One region of the Rhodopseudomonas palustris HaA2 genome, then DNA from elsewhere that is predicted to be linked to it. Evidence: riboswitches for the same ligand, from Rfam matches in the RefSeq annotation. Region 1 holds a riboswitch; the other holds the start of a gene.
What was found. Region 1 has a riboswitch for S-adenosylmethionine ahead of RPB_RS04025 (O-succinylhomoserine sulfhydrylase). Riboswitches for the same ligand answer to the same signal wherever they lie in the genome.
Positions count from the first base shown of each region.

Region 2: linked by a shared signal. The riboswitch ahead of metX (homoserine O-acetyltransferase MetX) and the one ahead of RPB_RS04025 (O-succinylhomoserine sulfhydrylase) in region 1 are both predicted to bind S-adenosylmethionine.

Region 1 is NC_007778.1:885,999-889,172, forward strand. It holds gene RPB_RS04020 (SGNH/GDSL hydrolase family protein) at 1-65, shown strand, start outside; gene RPB_RS04025 (O-succinylhomoserine sulfhydrylase) at 388-1,614, opposite strand; SAM riboswitch at 1,690-1,769, opposite strand; gene RPB_RS04030 (2'-deoxycytidine 5'-triphosphate deaminase) at 1,879-2,985, shown strand; gene RPB_RS04035 (hypothetical protein) at 2,975-3,174, opposite strand, start outside.
Region 2 is NC_007778.1:4,837,643-4,840,816, reverse strand. It holds gene RPB_RS21430 (pyridoxal phosphate-dependent aminotransferase) at 1-441, opposite strand, end outside; gene RPB_RS21425 (chorismate mutase) at 481-1,329, opposite strand; SAM riboswitch at 1,640-1,719, shown strand; gene metX (homoserine O-acetyltransferase MetX) at 1,816-3,018, shown strand; gene metW (methionine biosynthesis protein MetW) at 3,020-3,174, shown strand, end outside.

The sequences.
Region 1 (3,174 bases):
CGGTCGGCCAGATCAAGCTCGGCGTCACCGTCCCGGCGGATGTGCGCGCCTACCGGCCGATGTGAGCGTGGTGGACAGAGCGAGCGGCCATCCTTCGAGGCGCGCAAGGGCGCGCACCCCGGATCAAGTCCGGGGCAGGCTCTCAGGATGACGGCGGCGCGTGCGGCCCCTGCGAACTGACTCGCTAAGTCATCACCGTCATCCTGAGGTGACCGTTGGTCCGCGCATAGCGCGGGCGAACGGGCCTCGAAGGATGGGCCGCAGGTACTGGTTGCTCATCCTTCGAGGCGCGCAAGAGCGCGCACCTCAGGATGACGTGGGTACCCGTCGCCGCGTCCAGGATGGCGGCGCGCTGCGCAGCATCCGGGGCACGAAACTCGCGCGGCGCTACACCTTCTCCAGCGCCGCGACGATGTCCTCGATCAGGTCGTCCTTGTGCTCGAGGCCGACCGAATAGCGGATGAAGCCTTCGCTGATGCCGAGTTCGGCGCGCGCTTCCGGCTTCAGCCGCTGATGGGTCGTCGTCGCCGGATGCGTGACCAGGCTCTTGGCGTCGCCGAGATTGTTGCTGATCCGGATCAGCTTCAGCGCGTTGAGGAAGCGGAACGCTTCCGCCTTGCCGCCCGCGACCTCGAAGCCGATCAGCGTCGAGCCGGCGCCCATCTGCTTCTTGACCGTGGCGGCCTGCGGATGGTCGGCGCGGCCGGGATAGACCAGCCGCGGGATCTTCGGATGGCCGGCCAGCGCATCGGCAATCGCCGCCGCCGTCTCAGTCTGGGCGCGAACCCGGACCGCCAGCGTCTCCAGCCCCTTCAGCAGTACCCAGGCGTTGAACGGCGACAGCGACGGCCCGGTCTGGCGCAGATACATCTGGATGTGCTCCTCGATGAACGCCTGCGTCGACAGCACCACGCCGCCGAGGCAGCGGCCCTGGCCGTCGATATGCTTGGTGGCGGAGTACACCACGACGTCGGCGCCGAGCGCGAGCGGGCTCTGCCAGATCGGCGTCGCGAACACGTTGTCGACGACGAGCCGCGCGCCGCCGGCATGCGCGATCTCGGCGATCGCGCCGATGTCGAGCACGTCGAGCGTCGGATTGGTCGGGCTTTCGAGGAAGCAGGTCCTGGTGTTCGGGCGCAGCGCCTTCTGCCACTGGTCGAGATCGAGGCCGTCGACCAGCGTCGATTCGATGCCGTAGCGCGGCAGCAGATCCTCGACCACGTAGCGGCACGAGCCGAACATCGCCTTCGAGGCCACGACGTGATCGCCGGCGCGCAGCGGCGCCAGCATCGCGGCGGTCACCGCGGCCATGCCGGTGGCGGTGGCGCGCGCCGCCTCGGCGCCCTCGAATTCCGCCATCCGCTGCTCGAAGCTGAACACCGTCGGATTGGAGAACCGCGAATATTGGAAGCCGGCGTCGTCGCCGGTGAAGCGCGCCTCGCATTGCTCGGCGCTGTCGTAGACGAAGCCCTGGGTCAGAAACAGCGCCTCGGAGGTCTCGCCATATTGCGAGCGCAGGCTGCCGGAATGCACCAGCCGGGTTTCGCGGCGGAAATGCGCGGTGTCGGGGATGGCGATGGAGGGCTTCGGATTGGGCGTATTGGTCTCGGACATGTGGTCTCCATTCGTGACCACACCTGGCGATGCGGGCACAAAAAAACCGGCCTGGAAAAATTTCCACAAGCCGGGATCACATTGTCCCCGGCCTGTTTAGCGACTTGTTTAACGTGGCTGCAAGCCGGCCGGCTCAAATCACCACGGGATAAGTCGGGCTCTTAATCCTCCGTGGACTTCCCGTCAAGCCGGCCATCGGATAACCGATGAAATCCAGTATTTTCCGCGTCTGGCGGCCGTGCGGCCGCCGTGAGGATCGCCGCCGTGCCGTTCGCGTTGCCGCCCGATGCCGATGGGATTCTGCCCGACCGCATGATCGCGGCGATGGCCGAGGCCGGGCTGATCCTGCCGGAATATCCGTTCGTCGAGAGCCAGATCCAGCCGGCCAGCCTCGATCTGCGGCTCGGCGGCATCGCCTATCGGGTCCGCGCCAGCTTCCTGCCGGGGCCGGACTGCACGGTGGCCGAGCGCATCGACGAGCTGAAGCTGCACGAGATCGACCTGTCGGACGGCGCGGTGCTGGAGACCAATTGCGTCTACATCGTGCCGCTGCTGGAGAGCCTGGCGCTGCCGAAGAGCATCGTCGCCGCCGCCAATCCGAAGAGCTCGACCGGGCGGCTCGACGTCTTCACCCGGGTGATCGCCGACGGCACCCGGCGCTTCGACATGATCGGCGCCGGCTATCACGGCCCGCTTTACGCCGAGATCAGCCCGAAGACCTTCCCGGTGCTGCTGCGCGAGGGCTCGCGGCTGTCTCAAGTCCGCTTCCGCGTCGGGCAGGCCACGCTCGACGCCGACGAACTCGACGCGTTGCACGATGTCGAGCGACTGGTCGACAGCGACGACGCCGATCTCAATGGCGGCGTCGCGCTCAGCGTCGATCTGTCCGGCGCCAACGCCAATGGCTTCGTCGGCTATCGCGCCAAGCGCCACACCGGCGTGGTCGATATCGACCGCCGCGGCGGCTATGCGGTCGGCGAATTCTGGGAACCGATCGCCGCACGTCCCGACGGCACGCTGATCCTCGACCCCGGCGAGTTCTACATCCTGGCCTCCAAGGAAGCCGTCCAGGTGCCGCCGGACTACGCCGCCGAGATGGTGCCGTTCGATCCCTTGGTCGGCGAATTCCGCGTGCATTATGCCGGCTTCTTCGATCCCGGCTTCGGCTACGAGGGCGCCGGCGGCCGCGGCTCGCGCGCGGTGCTGGAAGTGCGCTCGCGCGAAGTGCCGTTCATCCTCGAACACGGCCAGATCGTCGGCCGCCTGATCTACGAAAAAATGCTGTCCCGCCCCGACGCGCTATACGGCCAGCGCATCGGCTCGAACTATCAGGGCCAGAGCCTGAAGCTGAGCAAGCATTTCAAGGTGTAGCGCCGTTGCTCTGCTCAGCCTGCCTGCGGTGGGCCTCGACATGGCGTTTGATCGACGCGATCAGGCTTGAGGCATCTGCGTCAAGGACATGCAACTGGGGCAGTTGCTTATATCCAGTGATCACGTAGCGGAATTCGTAGCTTGTGGCGAAGGGATCTAAAAGTTCGACGAGCTGGTCGGTGCACGCCT
Region 2 (3,174 bases), 1.4 Mb from region 1:
GACCTTGCTGAGGATCGCGTCGACGTCGGTCGTCAGGTCCTTTTCCGGCGCGACCACGTTGGTGGCGCCGTTCGCCAGCGTGGCGATCGGATAGACCAGGAAGCCGTGCTGCGACGAGATCGCCTCGTCGCCGGGGCCGAGATAAGTGTGCGCCAACAGGTTCAGGATTTCGTCGGAGCCGGCGCCGCAGATGATGCGGTCGGGGTCGAGGCCGTAGGCACGGCCGATCGCCTCGCGCAGCACCCGCGAGGTGCCCTCCGGATAATCCTCGAGATGATCCGCCGCGCTCTTATAGGCCGCGATCGCGTGCGGCGACGGGCCGAACGGGGTTTCGTTGGCCGAGAGCTTGAACACCTTGCGGCCGGCTTCGGGCACGGGGCTCTTGCCGGGGGTGTAGGGCGCAATATCGAGAATGCCGGGCTTCGGCACGGGACGGGACATCGTCAACTCCGGAGTGTCAGGCGGCTGCAGGCCGGTCCTTCAGGTCGGGGCCTTGCCGCTCGGGGGCACCGTATAGCGCCTCGCGTGGCTGCCGACGAGGCCCGATGAGCGCACCGAGGCCCCCGCTGCGATCAGGGCAGCCTTGATATTGTCGAGGCCGCCGGGGGCGGAAATCGACACCAGCAGCGCCGCGCCGTCAAAAGCGGTATCCGGCACCGCCACGACTTCGGCCAGCGGCGAGATCGCCCGGGCGATCTCGGCATTCCAGCCCGACACCCGGATGCTCCAGGTCTCGACCTCGGTGACCATGGCGCTGTCCGCGACCCGCGACACCACGAAGACCGGCAGCGCCGCCGGATGGTCGGCGCGCTCGATGAAGGGCAGCCGGGCGATGATCTTCGGGGCGCCTGCGGCCTCCAGCGCCAGCCACCACGGATTGCTGCCGGAGGTCGCCGACACCAAAGCGAGGTCGCCCTTGGAGCGCGCCACCGCCTCGACCGCCGCGGAGGCCGAGAAATGCGGCACATAGGGCACCGTGAAGCCGAAATGGAACCGGGCCGAATCCCGCATCGCGGATTCGCCCAGCGACTGGTCGACATGCACGGCGAACGGCGCTTGGACATAAGTAAAGGTGGCGATGATCACCCGCCAGATGCTCTCCACGGTGTCGAGCGGCAGGATGCCGTGGTGGCGCTGCACCAGCCGCCGCATCATGTCGGCCTCGCGCGCCGGGCGGAACGCCGAGCCGACCTCCTGGGTCTGCTTCACCGAAATCAGCCGGTCGATGATGTCGCCGCGCTGCATCAGCAACTGATGGACCTGCGCGTCGATGCCGTCGATCTCCTGGCGCAGCTCGGTCAGCGACGGCGGCGAGGGCGGTTTGGTCATGGCGGGGAACCTTCAGGCGAGATCGAGGCGCGATACGACCTTCTGCTTAGGAAACCAGACGATTGAAGGCAAAGGATTTTGCCTTCGGGCAGGGCGCCGCCCCAGCCGCAGCGCGCTCCCTCTCCCGCGCGCGGGAGAGGGCTGGGGTGAGGGCGAGCCGAGCACGGCGCTGAGGTGTGGCCGCTCTCCACAACCACCGTGCTCGCGGCCCCCCACCCCCGACCCCTCCCCGCAAGGGGGAGGGGAGAGCAGGCGCTGCACACCCTCGGCCCCAATATTGACGACCCCGAGCTTCGTGATTAGAGTCCCAGCCAGATCCCGTGGTCATTTGAGCCGGCCGGCTTGCAGCCACGTTAAACAACTCGCTAAACAGGCCGGGGACAGTTTCTGATCCCGGCCGAACCGATGTTCAGGCCGGGTTTTTTATTGGCTCGGTCGCTCTTATCTGAGGTCAGCGGGGATGCCCTCGCTGAGGCCGTTGGCAGTATGATGAATGTACACCCGGTGAAAGGTCCCGTTGCGACCGGTGGCGAGCGCCCCCACGAGGCCGACCATCCGACGTCGCTGGTGGCGTCGTTCGGCGCCGACCAGCCGCTGCGGCTCGATTGCGGCGTCGACCTCGCCCCGTTCCAGATCGCCTACCAGACCTATGGCACGCTGAACGCCGACAAGAGCAACGCCATTCTGGTCTGCCATGCGCTGACCATGGACCAGCACATCGCCAATGTGCATCCGATCACCGGCAAGCCGGGCGGATGGCTGACGCTGGTCGGTCCCGGCAAGCCGATCGACACCGACCGCTATTTCGTCATCTGCTCCAACGTGATCGGCAGTTGCATGGGCTCGACCGGTCCGGCCTCGACCAATCCGGCCACCGGCAAGGTCTGGGGCCTCGATTTTCCCGTCATCACCATCCCCGACATGGTCCGCGCCCAGGCGATGCTGGTCGACCGGCTCGGCATCGACAAATTGTTCTGCGTCGTCGGCGGCTCGATGGGCGGCATGCAGGTGCTGCAATGGAGCGTCGCCTATCCGGAGCGGGTGTTCTCGGCGATGCCGATCGCCTGCGCGACGCGGCATTCGGCGCAGAACATCGCCTTCCACGAGCTCGGCCGCCAGGCGGTGATGGCCGATCCGGACTGGGCCCATGGCCGCTATGTCGAGACCGGCGCGCATCCGCATCGCGGCCTCGCGGTGGCGCGGATGGCCGCGCACATCACCTATCTGTCCGACGCCGCCTTGCACCGCAAGTTCGGCCGCAGGATGCAGGACCGCGAACTGCCGACGTTCTCGTTCGACGCCGACTTCCAGGTCGAGAGCTATCTGCGCTATCAGGGCTCGTCCTTCGTCGAGCGCTTCGACGCCAACTCTTATCTCTATCTGACCCGCGCGATGGATTATTTCGACATCGCCGCCGACCATCACGGCGTGCTGGCGGCGGCGTTCCGCGGCACCCAGACGCGGTTCTGCGTGGTGTCGTTCACCTCCGACTGGCTGTTCCCGACGCCGGAATCGCGCGCGATCGTGCATGCGCTCAACGCCGGCGGCGCGCGGGTGTCGTTCGCCGAAGTCGAGACCGACAAAGGCCACGACGCCTTTCTGCTCGACGAGCCGGAATTCATCGACATCGCCCGCGCCTTCCTGCACTCGGCTGCGACCGCGCGCGGGCTCGACAAAGCGGGGCGCTGAGATGGCGGTGCAGGAGAGCTTGCCGCTGGAGCCGCCGGCGCGCACCACGCTGCGGGTGCATCGCGCCGATCACCTGCTGGTCGCCGACATGGTCGAGCCCGGCTCCAAGGTGCTCGACGTCGGCTGCGGCGAGGGCGATCTGATGCAGCTGCTCGA